2 regions of the Anoxybacillus eryuanensis genome follow, and region 1 is predicted to be linked to the other one. Evidence: riboswitches for the same ligand, from Rfam matches in the RefSeq annotation. Region 1 holds a riboswitch; the other holds the start of a gene.

Region 1 (7,893 bases):
GAATGCCTAAACTAAACAATCCGAGTAAAATGGCAACCGCTTTTTGTTCAAACCATGAAAGAACGATGCTGACAGGTAGTTCATTTACCTCACAGCCAAACGCTTCTGCAAGTGCCATCGCAATTTTGACAGTCGAAATCGAGTTATTGCATTGTCCTAAGTCAATATATCGCGGAATGTTTGTGCCAGGAACGACACCATAATCTACATCGTTGAAGCGGAATTTTCCGCAAGATGTCGTTAAAATAACTGTGTTTTTCGGTAAAGACGTCGCTAATGAACGATAATATTCGCCGCCTTTTCCAGGCGCGTCACAGCCTGCAATGACGAAAAAGCGTTGAATTTTCCCTTCCTTTACAGCTTGAATAATTTCTGGTGCAATTTGAATGACTGTTTCGTGATGGAAACCAGTAACTAATGTTTCATCTGATTCGATATTTGCTTCTGGAAGTTGTAACGCTTTCTCAATCAACGGTGTGAAATCATCATTCTCGATTTTTTGTACATGTTCTAATCCGGCTACATCGTATGAAAACATGCGGTCAGCATACGAGCCTTTAATCGGCATCACACAGTTTGTTGTCGCTAAAATGGCGCCAGGGAATTTTTCAAATAAACGACGTTGGTCGTACCATGCTTTTCCGACGTTTCCTTTTAAATGTTTATATTTTTTCAATTGCGGATAGCCGTGCGCAGGCAACATTTCGGAATGCGTGTAAATGTTAATTCCTTTGCCTTCTGTTTGTTTCAATAACTGTTCAAGTGCAAATAAGTTATGTCCTGTAACGAGAATACATTTTCCTTCAATTTTATTTTGTGTTACGCGAACAGGTTGAGGAATGCCAAGGCGTTCTGTATGTGCCCGATCGAGCAGTTCCATGACACGAATAGCAGCTTTTCCGACTTTCATCGCCATATCTAAATGTTCTTGAACGTTAAAGTTGGAGTTTGTTAGTGTCATATACAACGCTTCATGCGTTGTTGTGTCAACAAATGGATCTGTATATCCGAGTTGATGAGCATGCGTGCGATATGCAGCAATTCCTTTTAGCGCAAATACAATCGTATCTTGTAAGCTTGCAATCGTTTCATCTTTTCCGCAAACACCGACGACTGTGCATCCCCCTGTTGGCGTTTGTTCGCATTGATGACAAAACATGATAACCCCTCCTTTTCTTATTAACACTTTAACAATAGGGGAAAATCACCGTAGCGTAAGTGATGTATATCACACATCTATATAAAAATGTGAACGAAAATTGACAATGTTTTATATTGAATAACGAGAAAAAATATATTAAAATGGAAGAAAATAAAATCAATCAAGCTACTAGGGGTGCCGGATGGCGATGGCTGAGAGGAAAACGCGCAATCAGTTTTCCAACCCTTTGAACCTGATCTGGTTTGTACCAGCGGAGGGAAGTAGGCTATGTTTTGTAAGTACAAACTAGTCGATTCTGTCCGACTAGTTTTTATTTTTTTAAGGGGGAATACACGATGAATGTTGGACAATGGTTAACGCGCGTCAGAGAGGAGTCGCCACTTGTACATAATATGACGAATGTTGTTGTGACAAATTTTGTTGCTAACGGTTTGCTTGCATTAGGTGCGTCTCCGGTGATGGCTTATGCAAAAGAAGAAGTAGCCGATATGGTTCGTTTAGCACGTGCTCTTGTATTAAACATTGGTACATTAAACGAAACAGATGTAGAAGCGATGGTTATTGCCGGAAAAGCGGCAAACGAAGCAAATGTTCCCGTTGTTTTCGATCCTGTCGGAGCAGGTGCGACAACATATCGTACGGAAACAGCCCAACGTATATTACGCGAAGTCAACGTTACCATTTTACGTGGAAATGCATCCGAAATCGCAAGTATTGTTGGAGAACAAGCAAGTACAAAAGGGGTAGATGCAGGAGATGTTCAAGGCGATCTCGAGCATGTAGCCAAAAAAGCAGCGCGTATGTTTCGTTGTACAGTTGTTGTGACTGGGAAAGATGATGTGGTGACAGATGGAGAAAAAGTAATGATCGTCTCAAACGGTGATGCCATGTTAACGAAGGTGACAGGAACAGGCTGTTTATTAAGCTCGGTGTTAGGTGCATTTGCTAGTGTAGGAGAAAATGTGATGATGTCATCTGTCGCTGCGCTTGCTTATTACGGTATAGCAGCTGAAAAAGCAGCGAAACATGCCAAAGCGCCAGGTAGCTTTCAAATAGCATTTTTAAATGCTTTATACGAGACGACAGCAGAAGAAGTGAATGAATACGCACACATTCGAGGGGAATAAATGATGAAACATATGTTATCGTTATATTTCGTGATGGGAAGCGTCGATTGTACGAAAAATCCGCTTGTCGTGCTTGACGAAGCGATTGAAGGCGGCATTACGATGTTTCAGTTTCGCGAAAAAGGAAAAGGAGCGCTTACAGGACTTGAAAAATATCGCTTAGCTGAGCAATTGTTTGAGCGATGCCGCGCTCGTAACATTCCGTTTATTGTGAATGATGATGTGGATTTAGCGCTTGCTTTACAAGCAGACGGTGTTCATGTCGGACAAGAGGATGAAGCGGCAGAACGAGTTCGTGATCGCATAGGGGATAAATATTTAGGGGTATCCGTTCATAACTTGACTGAAGTAAAAAAAGCGCTTGCTGCTCACGCCGATTATGTCGGGCTAGGTCCCATTTTCCCAACCGTTTCAAAAGACGATGCAAAGCAAGCATGTGGACTGACGATGATTGAACATATTCGTGCGCACGAAAAACATGTTCCACTCGTTGCGATTGGTGGAATTACAGAACAAACAGCGGAACAAGTCATCAAAGCGGGGGCAGATGGAATTGCCGTCATTTCTGCCATTTGCCGTGCTGAGCATATTTGTGAACAAACAAAACGACTATATGAGATTGTCATGCGTACAAAACAAGAAGGCGACAGGTAATGTCGTCTTTTTCTATTTTTTTTGTGCAGGATTTTACTCACATATGTCGAAAAAAACAGCGAACATACGAAAGAAGGAGATGGGAAAGATGGAACATATCGTATTGTCATATGAAGATCGAGTTGCAACAATTGAGTTGAATCGTCCAGATGCGCTGAACGCTTTAAACGAGAAAATGTTAACAGAGTTGCTACAGGCGTTAAAGGAAGTTGAAAAAAGTGAGGCAGATATTGTCATTATCCGCGGTCGTGGGAAAGGGTTTTGTGCAGGTGGCGATATTAAAACGATGTTGCAGTCAACGAATGAACATTCATTCATAGAAGTGATGGAAACGATTAAACAAATTGCAATAACGTTACATCAATTGCCGAAACTAACGATCAGTTACGTGCACGGTGCAGCTGCAGGGTTAGGATTTAGTTTAGCGCTTGCTTGTGACTATGTGATCGCAAACGAACAAGCGCGCGTTGCAATGAATTTTATCGGTATTGGCTTAGTTCCAGATGGTGGGGGGCATTTCTTTTTAAAACGAAAAATTGGTGATGTCAAATCGAAGCAAATCATATGGGAAGGAAAAGTAATGAGTGCACAAGAGGCATATGAAGTGGGACTGATTGATGAAATCGGTGATGAGCAGGCGATTCAACAGAAAGTAACGGAGTGGCTAGCAAAACCGATTCGTGCGATGATCGCAACAAAGCAGTTGTATGCTCATCTAAGCGAAGAACAGTTGTTGAACACGTTGCAAATGGAGACAGCGTATCAAGCGAAAATGCGTAAAACAAAAGACCACGAAGAAGGTATTCGCGCTTTTTTAGAAAAGCGTCGTCCGCATTTTAGCGGAAAATAAAAAATTTGAAAAACTTTCATCTTTAAGCTATCTTTTTCGGGTCTGCGATGTGTATAAATGAAATATAGAAAAAGTATAACGAAAAGGGCGGCTGAAGATGAAAGTAGTGATTATAGACGATTACGTGCCGACATTGGAAATGATGGAAGCGATGCTCGAACATATTCAAGGCATCTCCATTCATTCGTTTGAAGATGCGGACGAGGCATATGCATATATTTTATCCCAACATGTCGATGTCATTTTAATGGACATTTGTATGCCGAAAACAGATGGTATTGAATGGTGTCGGCGATTGAAACAACATGAGCAATTGCATCATATCCCTGTATTAATGGTTACAGGTTACGATGATGAACAAAAATTAGAGGAAGCGTTTGCAGCAGGGGCATTTGATTACATTCGCAAGCCGTTTACAATGGTCGAACTCGTTTCGCGTGTTCAATTGGCATATCGCCAAAAAGAAACGATGGATCAACTGAAACGAACGAATGAAGCATATGTAGAAAGTTATCGGCATATGTGGACGATGCAAAAAAAGATGAATGAAGACTTACAATTAGCCCGACTCGTTCAAGAAGGTTTACTTCCTGAACCGCTGAATAATGAACATATTCATTTTGTCGGGACGTATATTCCTTCTGCACAACTGTCTGGTGATTTATATTTTTGGCAACAAGTTCGTCCACATATGTATGCTTTTATTGTGATTGATGTCATGGGGCACGGTGTTGCATCTGCACTTGTTGCGATGTCGATTCGTTCTTTGTTACATGGATTAATGACGAAAGTGACAGACCCCCTTCTTGTTGTGCATGAATTAAATCGACATGCTTTTCAATTGTTTGGAAAGGAAACGAAATATTACTTTACAGCTTTTTACGGAACGATTGATGTAAAAAAGAAAGTCATGGAGTATGTAAACGCAGGCCATCCGCCAGCCATATTGATGACTAATCGAAAAGCGATGCTTCTTAAAGAAGGGGGCATTCCAATTGGCATTGTATCCAATGCTCCATATAAAAAAGGGACGATTTCGTTTCAACATGACACTTATCTTATGATTTACACAGACGGATTGATCGAAGTGTTAGGTGAAGAATGTGCCAGACAACTTGCTGACATGATGCAAACGGCTCATACGTTTGATGAGATGGTAAAGAACATAAATGAAAAAACGCAATATGATAAAGGAAATGACGATATTACATTCGTTTCTATTCATGTAAAATAGCAAAAAGGGGCCGAGAGCCCCTTTATTTAATGTCTACAAATTGATCAAGTTGACAGATAGATAATATATGTTTAATAGGTGCTGAAACGCCTGTCATTTCAATACGCATTCGATCTTTTAATGGATACAGCCAGCTAATCAGCAATCGAACACCAGAGCTATCAATAAATCGAACAGCAGATAAATCAATTTGTAAATGAGATGTTTCCCACGGCTGTGATTGAATCGTTTCTTCCATGACGCGTGATGTTTCAAAGTTAATATCTTGCTGAAAAGAGACAACGATTTTGTCACCATATGTTACAATGTTAATCATGTTTTTCCCCCTTTTTTCGTGCGATCATGACGACAGCACGTTTCCCTTTTTCGTCAAATGAAAAATGGGAAGCAAGCTGTTGAACGAGAAAAAGTCCCCGTCCTCCTTGACGAGTGAAATCAGGAGGAGGAGCGCTGAGTTTTTCCTCCCATTGAAAGCCGTCTCCTTCATCAATCACTTCAATGACGATCGCTTCATCTGACCAGCTGATGTGTACAGTAGCATATTTTTTTGTAGAATGTCGAATGACATTGGAAACGAGCTCCCATAATATTAATTGAATTGTATATTTTTGTATTTCGTCTAGTTGCATATGATCGTTTATTTGCTCGAGCATCGCTGAAATCATTGTGCTATAATTTGTTTCATTTAGCTGAGCTTGAATCATTGTTTTTTAATTGAATCAAAAGTTGTTTTATATAAGGATGTTTATAATCACCTTGATGCTCGAGACGATACAATTGACTCCATAAAGAGTTATATGTTGAACGAAATGAGAGCGGGATGCTCTCTCCGAACGAACGTTGCAAATGCATGAGACGAAACTTCGCATAGTTGCGTGATGGTACATCATTCGGGAGAATTCCCATATCGATGCGAATGAGCTGCTCGTTTATTTCGTGGAGCAACGTTTCCGCCATTTCGTCGATATGAGCAAACGTCCGTTGTTCGTATTTCAGCCGTGGGTGCTTCATCGTCATCTTCCTCCGTTTAACAATTACGAATTGAACTTTTCGGTCAATTCTTGATTTAAATCGTTTAATTGTTCGGCCATTTCAGCAATTTGTGAGGCAGCGGATGAAATTTCATCAAACATTTGATGAAACTGTTTAATGAGCGAAGTAAATTGATCGATTTTTTTACTTGTTGATTTTACATCAGTAACAGATTGATCGAAAATATGAATGATACTTTCATTTGCTTGTCGGAATGCTCTCGTTTCGTCGACAATTTGTTGAAACGCCTGTTCAAATTTGCGAATCGTTTGTTGAACAATGTCAATGTGATTTTGAATGTAGTCAAGCGATTGTTCCGTCTGCGTTGCAAGTTTTCGCACTTCATTTGCGACGACTGCAAACCCTTTTCCATGTTCACCCGCACGTGCAGCTTCAATGTTCGCATTCAACGATAAAATATTTGTTTGATTTGAAATGTTGCGAATCGCATTGACGATTTCTCCGATTTTTCGCGAGCTATCGGTCAGTTCGTTCGTAAGCGATTTTGTTCCTTCAATTAATGTAGCAACACTGTCTAGTTTTGTTAACGTTTGTTTTACATCTGCTTTTCCTTTTTCGACTCGTTCGCTCATTTGAACAGATTGACGTTGAATACTTGTCACTTCATTCAACATGTTTTGGACATTTTTTTGTACTTCAAAAATAGAAGCAGTTGTTTCTTCTGCACTTGAAGCAAGTGTTGTAGACGATTCTGTTAAACGATGTTGCAACTCTGCAATTTCATTTAACTTCATCATAGACGATGTATACGATTCAATATACGTTTCAATCGCAATTTGCATATCGAATGAACAAAGTTTGGTAAACGAGTGGTAAATGTTTGTTGCTTCTGTCGGAGGTAGCTCCTCCATTAATATGCGAAGCACTTCATTTTGAATGATTGTATAGGCGCCTAAATACCATTCTGGGAATAGACCGATCCGATTATGAACGTTGCCGATCACTTTTCGCCGAATAATATATTGTTCACCAATTTCTCCAGAGACCATATCCATTAGATAAGCGCGCAACGTTTGTTTTAAGCGATCAATCGTGGAATGATTGTCAATAATGCGTCTCAAATGTGGCATTTGCCCAACTTGATCGTAAAACGCATTGACAATTCGTTCGACATGCTTAGCAAAAAGCGGACGAATTGAAACAAGTTGTTGCACATCTTTCTCTGTTAATCCAATGAAAGAAACTTGTTGCTTTCGATCGCTTGAAAGGAGTTGTCGATAATACGTTGTAACGTGTGAAGATGTAGAAGGACGAAGATTCATATCTTCATTTTCTTTTTGATTTTTTTTACGGAACAGCTGAATGGCTCCTTGCTCATTAAAAAGGGCATGAAATGGACATTTTGACATCATTTTCCCTCCAATTTTTATAAAAAATCCCCTAGAATATTATATCATGTACTGTAAAAATAAGAAGGAAATTTTTTATGTTATTTCCGAGGGAAGCGCAAAAAAAGACAAAGTTTTCCCTTCTTGTCGAATAAGAAAGAATGAAGTAGAATGTATATTTGTGAACAATACGAACTGCGGAGAGAGAAGCGATGAGCAAAAAAATTTTATACTTATTTTTTGTTTTAATTGGGGCTACAGTCGTTATTTTTGCGAATATGAAGCATAACATTTATACGTTCATGTAAAATTAGGTATTTCCATTAGTACATGTATACCCCTTTGCACATACGCTAGAAGTGTAACAAACTTTAATGCGAAAGGGGTATGAAATATGCGTTGTCGTCCAAATATGATGCAGCCAATCGTTCATCCAACGAAATGTTGTACACAGCATCAAATGCAAACAACGATTGTGCCGCACA
Region 2 (7,893 bases), on a different contig from region 1:
GCAGTAAACGAGATTGAAATGTATACGGTCCGATTTGTAACATATTATCCTCCCCCTACAAAATGAACGATTTCAATACGATCACCATCTGCAATGGCTGTATGTTCATATTTCTCTTTCATAATAATGTTCGCATTGATTTCAACGATCGCGATCTTTTCATGAATACGAAAATATTGTAACAGTTGAGCGACAGTACGAATGTGAGTTGGCAAGTCAATCATCTCACCGTTAATGATGCAACGCATGCCCCTCCCCCTTTCTTATGAGCGAAAACGGTGTCATATCAAATGGAACTTCTTTTCCTTCTAGCATATCGCTCACGCATCGGCCTGTGATGGCGCTTAATAAAATGCCGTTTCGATAATGTCCCGTCACAACGAATACGTTTTCATATTGTGGATGCTCCCCGATATAAGGCATGCCATCTTTTGTTTGTGGGCGAATGCCTGCCCAAGCTTTCTCAAATGTGGCATGAGCGATGTCTGGAACGATTTGCATCGCACGCGCTAGTAAATGATGCACGCTACTTGCTTGCACCGTTTTCGTAAACGAATCGGCAATTGCGCTAGCCCCGATGACAAGGCGATTGTTTGCTTTCGGAACGATATAACAGCCGTTTTTTGCAAATACAGTCGTCCGCAAAAGCGGTGTTTCCGTCGTGACAGCGATGCACTCTCCTTTTACAGGATACATATGTAGCGATAATTGTAATTTTTCTGCGAAAGCGGACGTCCATGCTCCGCAAGCGATGACAATATGTTCCGCATGTAGCGTGCCGCTCGTTGTTTTCACTCCCGTTACACGCTCACCGTCGAAAACAACGTCATACGCTTCCGTATACGGTAAAAAGGTTGCGCCTTTTGCCATCGCTGCACGCGCGAAAGCAACGGAAAGCTGTTTGGCATCGACTTGTTGATCGATCGTATACATCGCTCCGTATTCACTTCGTACGTGCGGTTCGAGTTGGGTCACGTCATCGGACGTTAGCCAACGAACGTGTTGCGGTTGAATACGCCCCCAAAATTCATAATGTTCCGTCAATTGTCGGTGCTCTTCCGCCGTCGTCGCCATTTTTAACATGCCTGCTTCATTCCATCCGACAGCGATGTTTGTTAACTGTTGTAACTCAGCGATAACGTTTGGAAATGCCGCTTGACTTGCTAAAGCAAGCGGAATGAGCGGATGATCTGTCGAAAACTCAGAGTGCGCACCGAGCATGCCGGCTGCCGCCGACGATGCTTCTTGTGCCAATTCTCCTCGTTCAATAACAACAACGTGTGCTCCTCTTTTTGCTAACTCAAAAGCAATGCTACTGCCAATAATGCCTCCGCCAACAATTAAAACGTCCATGTCTCTTCCCCCATTTGCTCTCGATATAACTGAACGGTCGATAACGGATGATCGGCATAATATACTGTCGACATAACCGCAATCCCCGTTGCCCCAGCCGTTAACACATCGCGAACGTGCATAGGCTTAATGCCCCCAATTGCAACAACAGGAATGTGCACACTACATGCTAACTCCTGCAAAGAGGTAAGCCCGCGCGGCTTTATTCCTTCTTTACAGTTCGTCTCGTATATATGACCGAAAATGACGTAATCGGCTCCTTCGTTTTCCGCTTGTTTCGCTTCTGCAAACGTATGAACAGATTGACCGACGCGCAAAAACGGAAACCGTTCTTTAATTTGTTTTACCGACAAACTATGATAGGCGAGCTGAACGCCGCCAACGCCATAAACGACAGCGACGTCCACCCGATCATTGACGACAATTTTTTGCGCCGGCACACTTGCTTCAAGCAATTTTTCCACGATGATGCCAACCTCTTTTGCCGCACGATGTTTTTCGCGAACATGAATGTAATCGACATATGAATGAACGAGCGATGAAATATGAACAAATGTTTCTATCGACTGATTGCCTGTTGAAATGAGATGAAGTTCTTTCATCTTACCGCACATCCTTGATCGCGACGTACGGAAACGCACCTGCCATGTAATAGCCAACAGCGACAATGACACACATGACGACAAATAAATACACATCATATTTTCCGAGCGTCACTTCATAATAAAACGTCCGTGTCCGCTCACTCGTAAACCCTTTTGCTTCCATCGCCACCGCAATACGTTGGGCGCGACGAATGCTTTGCGATAAAAGCGGAATCGCATACCGTTTCACGAGTTCAAGTTTGCCGCGAAATCCTTTCGCTTTTGCCGCTCGCCGCACTTTTAACGCTTGATGTACCGTTTGAAATTCTTCTAACATGATCGGTAATAAACGAACAGCTGCTAAAAAACTATACGCATATTTTGGTTTCAATTTCGCTTGTTGCATGAGTGAATAAAATAAAAGAACGGGCTTTGTCGTGAGCGCAAACATTAACCCAAAAATCGCAAACAAAAGCGTACGAAATCCGAGATGAACACCGCGATAAAAACTTTCTTCTGTAATATGAACAAGCCCCCAGCGAAACCACGTCGTCTCTCCCTTTCCAAACAAAATCATCGACGACGACGTAGAAATGAAAATAAATAAAAACGGGACGAAAAATAAAAGTACATGCTTCATCCGATAACCGCTAAACAACATAAATAACGCGATAAACCCAATCGTCCAATTGATGAGCACATTCGGATTATGGACAAAAACAATCACAACAAACATCGGCAAAAATAACAATAATTTCGCTGTCGGATTTGTTTGATGCAACCATGTTTCTTTATATTCGATATTCCATCTCATCCCATTCCACCTCGCACCAACATACGAGGAGCGATCGGTTCATCAGCAACAAGCTTTCCGTTGTCAATAACCCATCGTCTCGTTGCAAATTGGGACACGATGCGCTCATCGTGCGTCACCATGACAATCGCCTTTCCTTGTTGTCGATACGCTTCAAGCCATTCGAGCAACGCAAACGTATTTTTTGCATCTTGCCCGAACGTCGGTTCATCAAGAAGCAATATGCGATGACGCTCCGTTACTGAAGCGGCAACACTTAGTCGCCGCTTTTGCCCCATTGACAATTGATATGGATGCAAATGCCGTTGCGCGCTTAAATGAAAGCGCTCAAGCAATCGCTCGACTTCCTCAGCTACTTCATGCTCTGAACGTTTTTCAAGACGAAGCGAATAAGCTAGCTCATCATCAACACGATTTGCGATAAATTGAAATTCTGGGTTTTGAAAAACAAAGGCAATGTGATCATACAACAACTCGGCATTTGTTAACGGCTGTTGTTGCCAGTATATATCGCCTTCTGTTCGAATGAGTTTCATCAAGCTTTGTAGCAACGTACTTTTGCCGGCGCCGTTTTCACCTGTAATCGCAATCCATTCGCCCGCATAAATCTTTAACTCGTCGACCGCTATTTTTTCTTCTTTTTGTCGAAAACCGCGGAGCGATTGTACATGTAACAGAACATCCGCCTGCACATAAGGTTGTTGCGCCGTTTTTGGCTTTTCATACGTTTCCCACACGTTCGGATACCAAACGCCTTGTTCAGCAATAAACGAACGATACGTTGAAAAAATTTCATTCGTTGAACCGTCAGCGATAATCTCACCATGTTCATTAAATAAAATGATGCGTTCAACAAAATCAAGAACATGATCAATTTTATGTTCGACGATCACAACCGTTCGGTCCTCCGCCACTTCTTTTAACGTTTCCCATACCGTTTTTGTGCCTTCTTCATCAAGAAGTGCTGTCGGTTCGTCTAAACATAGCACATCAGGTTCAAGCGCTAAAACCGATGCAATCGCCAATCGCTGTTTCATTCCACCTGATAACGTTTGAATCGGCACATGAACGTGTGGAAGGCGAAGGCGCACACGTTGAAGCATGTGCGCGATTTTTTCTTTCATCTCCGCACGAGGCACACCGAGATTTTCGAGCACAAACGCCATTTCTTCATCAACATACGGCATGCAAAACTGCGCATCGGGATCTTGAAATACATAACCTACACGATTTGGAATGTGAAGCGCTTTTGCTTTCATCGGCACATCGATCGAGCGCGGAATAATGCCTGCCATCACTTGCAAAAGCGTGGACTTTCCGCACCCTGACGGACCTAAAAGTAACACTTTTTCTCCTTTTTTAATCGAAAGCGATACATCGGTAAATAACCGCTTTTCTGCCCCCGGAAATTTTAATCGCAATTGTTCGATATGAATCAATGACGTCACCTTCTATTTATCAAGCGAGTCGTAATCTTCTTTTGTCGTCGGGCGCAACAGTTGCGTCACACCTGTCGCTTCGAGCGCTTTTACAAGCGAATAAGCAAATACGCCAGCAATGATAATCGCTCCAACGAAACGCGCACCGATAAATAACGTTAAATTCCACCATGCTAATTGGTCAATATATCCTTTATAAAAATCAAGAACGAGGGAAGCGATCGTCGAACCAACAGCGGCAAGCGATACAACTGCCACATCAAAACGTTTATAACGGAAAGCAGCGAATACAAGCTCAGCAAGCAATCCTTGCACAAAACCGTAAAATAGCACTTCTAGTCCCCATTCGGAACCAGCTAAAAACTCCCCTGATGCAGCCGCGACTTCCGCAAGCAACGCCACCCCTGGCTTACGAATCAATAAATACGCAACAGTTGCGGCAATAAACCACATCCCATAAATAAGTTGATCGAGATGAAGCCCAAGCGGTTTTACTGCATAGTAAAGCGGTCCCCACACTTTATACACAATACCAAACACAATAGCCACCACAACAGTCGTTAATACGTCTGTTAATTTAAGCCCTTTCGTTTGCATAAACATCCTCCTCTTCAATTGGCCAACGTTCTAATTTGTACGCCATGTCCCAAAATAAATATTCATACTGACTGCTGATCCAAAAATGTTGCTTCATTCGCTCCAACTCTTTTTCACTTACCGTTTTCGCAATGTCATTTAAGCGCGCAATTTGTTGTTCGACAAGCTGTCTAAACCAATCGGAGCCATACGCTTCAATCCATTTCGCATAAATCGGATGATTCGGCTGGCAATGCTTTAACCTCTCACCAATTTCGTAATACAACCAATAGCACGGTAAAATAGCCGCTAATACATCGCCAAAGTGTCCCGCAAACGCTGCCCGATACATATGTGACGTGTATGCATACGCGGTTGGTGCAGGAACAAATGACGCCTTTTCCTCTTCTGTAATACCGAGCTCTTTCATAAATGTTTCATGTAGACGAAGCTCAGCTTCATACGTATTTTGCGCATGATTCGCCATGCTTGCGGTCGTTTGTAAATCATCCGCCATCGCTCCGCCAAGCGCTTGCACTTTCGCAAAGTGTGTCAAATAATATGAATCTTGTAATACATAATACCGGAAACAACGTAAATCAAGCGTTCCTTCTCCGAGCTCTTTCACAAACGGATGATGAAAGCTCGCTTCCCAAATCGGATCGACAGCTTTGCGCAACTGTTCTGAAAACAACATTTCCTCTCCCCCTTAAGAAAAATAAAAAACCACTTTCTTTTGCGCAAAGAAAGTGGTTGTAAACGATGGAAATTGACATATAGACACACTTCGCACCGTCTCCACTTCCCTACGCTGGTATGATCCAGATCAGGTTCTAAGGGTCTCAAAGGCACACTTTGATCTCAGCCTATCTAAAGGCCCCCCTAGTGGAATACATTTGTATCATTCACTTTGTCACTAATATTAGCATATTTCATTGAATTGTCAAATATTTTTATCCATATTTGCGCGCATCGTTTTCTTCCTGTATGCTAAAGTAGCGAATATATAGTCAGGAGTGGGATGTATGGCAAATGTATTTTTAAAGCGAAAAAGAAAAAAGCGGCTCGAGCTTGGACATCCGTGGGTGTTTCAAAGCGAAGTCGATTATATTGAAGGAGATTTTGAACCGGGTGATTTCGTCAACGTATATAACCACCAACGTCACTTTTTAGCGAAAGGATATATTAACCCAAAATCACAAATGATCGTGCGCGTGCTGACGCAAAATCCAAACGATGAATTAGATGCGCAATTTTTTATGAACCGCATTCGTCAAGCGTGGGCGTATCGCGAGCGCATGATTCCGGGCGTTCGTTCATGTCGCGCCGTTTATGGTGAAGCCGATTTTTTACCTGGGCTCATTGTCGATAAATACGAAGATGTGCTCGTTGTGCAAATTTTATCGCTTGGCATGGAAAAAAGAAAAGAATGGATTTTACAAGCACTTCTTGACGTTTTTCAACCGAAAGCGATTTATTTACGCAACGACGTCCACGTGCGCGAATTAGAAGGATTAAAACAAGAAAAAGGATTTTGGTACGGTACGTGCGATACGAACGTACAAATTGAAGAAAACGGCGTGAAATATATTGTCGACATTGAAAACGGGCAAAAAACAGGGTTTTTCTTCGATCAACGTCAAAATCGTGCTGCGATCAAGCCGCTTATTACAAGCGAATCGACCGTGCTCGATTGCTTTACACATACAGGTTCATTTATGTTAAACGCCTGCTTATATGGGGCAAAACATGTGACCGCTGTCGATATTTCCGAACACGCCATTGAAACTGCAAAGCGAAACGCCGAGTTAAACGGATTTACAAACGTCGATTTCGTCGTTGCAAACGCGTTTGACTATTTACGTGAATGTGTGCATGAGGGAAAAAAATGGGACGTTGTCATTATTGACCCACCAGCGTTTGCAAAATCCGCTCATGCGGTGCCAAAGGCGCTTGCTGGCTATAAAGACATTAATTTAAACGGCTTAAAGCTCGTCAAAGACGGCGGCTTTTTCGTGACGGCAAGCTGCTCGTACCATGTGCATCCTGATATGTTTCAAGCAATGGTTGCGGAAGCCGCGTTTGATGCAAAGAAAATTTTACGTCAAATTCATTGGAGCGGTGCAGGGTATGACCATCCGAAACTGCTTGCGGCTGATGAAGGAGATTATTTGAAGTTTGCCATTTATGAAGTACATTCTCGTAAGTAACAGGTTGGTGCACGCCAACCTGTTTTAAAATGGACAAAATCTCGATGCACACATCTCGTAAAAGTGAGATATACTATAATTGAAAACGCTTTCTTTTTGTGAGGTGATTACGATGGCATTGAAAACGATTTGCCCAAAATGTTTTGGGAAAAAGAAAATAAAAGTTTGTTTGTCGCTTTATAAAACATGTTCGACTTGCAACGGAACAGGAAAAATTCAACAATCGTCAACAAAACGAATTAGTTAAAAAGCACTTCGCACCAACCATTGATGCGAAGTGCTTTTTGTTTATGCCACCGATTTTCGTTGTTTCGCTTTCGCTTGTGCACGTAAAATTTTCACAGATAAATAAATACCCGTCCCTGTTAAAATGATAATGGAAATGGCAGCTGCATCGATGATGAGACGATTCCAAATCCCAAGTTTCCCAACATGAATCGCACGGACAAACGAGGCGAATTTGTTCACTTCTTTTTTCACAACTGTACCGTCTGGCGCAATCGTCACTAACGTCCCATCTTTATCGTTTAGCCGTACCATATACATCCCATGATTCATCACGACACCAACTTCATCCATTGAAAACGCACCGGATTCACTCGCTTTTTTTACCGCATCGATCATATGTAACTGTGCATGTCCATGTCCATCACCATGCGCATGCTCATGATTTCCATGCGAATGCCCGCCCATTCCCATTAACCAACGCTCTGTTAACAACAATCCTGTCACCGCTTCCAAAAGTAAAAATACAGAACAAATGAGTCCAATCCATAAGTGCAAATTGCGCGTTTTTTTCATTTGTATTCCTCCAACTTCATTCATGTTTTACAAATGTAAATGTAAAATATGAAAATGGGAGAAGTTTGAAAAGTAAGTGAAAGAAATGTGAAATCCCCTTTTCCATATCGGAAAAG

The links. A riboswitch is a leader RNA that binds a small molecule or an ion and turns the genes downstream of it on or off. The one in region 1 is predicted to bind thiamine pyrophosphate.
Region 2: another riboswitch for thiamine pyrophosphate. It lies ahead of tenA (thiaminase II); the one in region 1 lies ahead of thiM (hydroxyethylthiazole kinase).

The regions. Positions count from the first base shown of each region.
Region 1 is NZ_JBPODS010000002.1:1,368-9,260, reverse strand. It holds gene hcp (hydroxylamine reductase) at 1-1,159, opposite strand, end outside; TPP riboswitch at 1,323-1,438, shown strand; gene thiM (hydroxyethylthiazole kinase) at 1,498-2,289, shown strand; gene thiE (thiamine phosphate synthase) at 2,290-2,943, shown strand; gene HNQ84_RS02445 (enoyl-CoA hydratase) at 3,032-3,793, shown strand; gene HNQ84_RS02440 (PP2C family protein-serine/threonine phosphatase) at 3,891-5,027, shown strand; gene HNQ84_RS02435 (STAS domain-containing protein) at 5,050-5,343, opposite strand; gene HNQ84_RS02430 (ATP-binding protein) at 5,336-5,731, opposite strand; gene HNQ84_RS02425 (hypothetical protein) at 5,709-6,038, opposite strand; gene HNQ84_RS02420 (protoglobin domain-containing protein) at 6,062-7,429, opposite strand; gene HNQ84_RS02415 (CotD family spore coat protein) at 7,803-7,893, shown strand, end outside.
Region 2 is NZ_JBPODS010000010.1:50,117-58,009, forward strand. It holds gene HNQ84_RS10255 (thiazole synthase) at 1-43, opposite strand, end outside; gene thiS (sulfur carrier protein ThiS) at 45-248, opposite strand; gene thiO (glycine oxidase ThiO) at 232-1,353, opposite strand; gene tenI (thiazole tautomerase TenI) at 1,341-1,955, opposite strand; gene HNQ84_RS10275 (energy-coupling factor transporter transmembrane component T family protein) at 1,957-2,751, opposite strand; gene HNQ84_RS10280 (ABC transporter ATP-binding protein) at 2,748-4,199, opposite strand; gene HNQ84_RS10285 (ECF transporter S component) at 4,203-4,793, opposite strand; gene tenA (thiaminase II) at 4,768-5,463, opposite strand; TPP riboswitch at 5,553-5,660, opposite strand; gene HNQ84_RS10295 (class I SAM-dependent rRNA methyltransferase) at 5,792-6,976, shown strand; gene HNQ84_RS10300 (hypothetical protein) at 7,089-7,223, shown strand; gene HNQ84_RS10305 (PepSY domain-containing protein) at 7,265-7,777, opposite strand.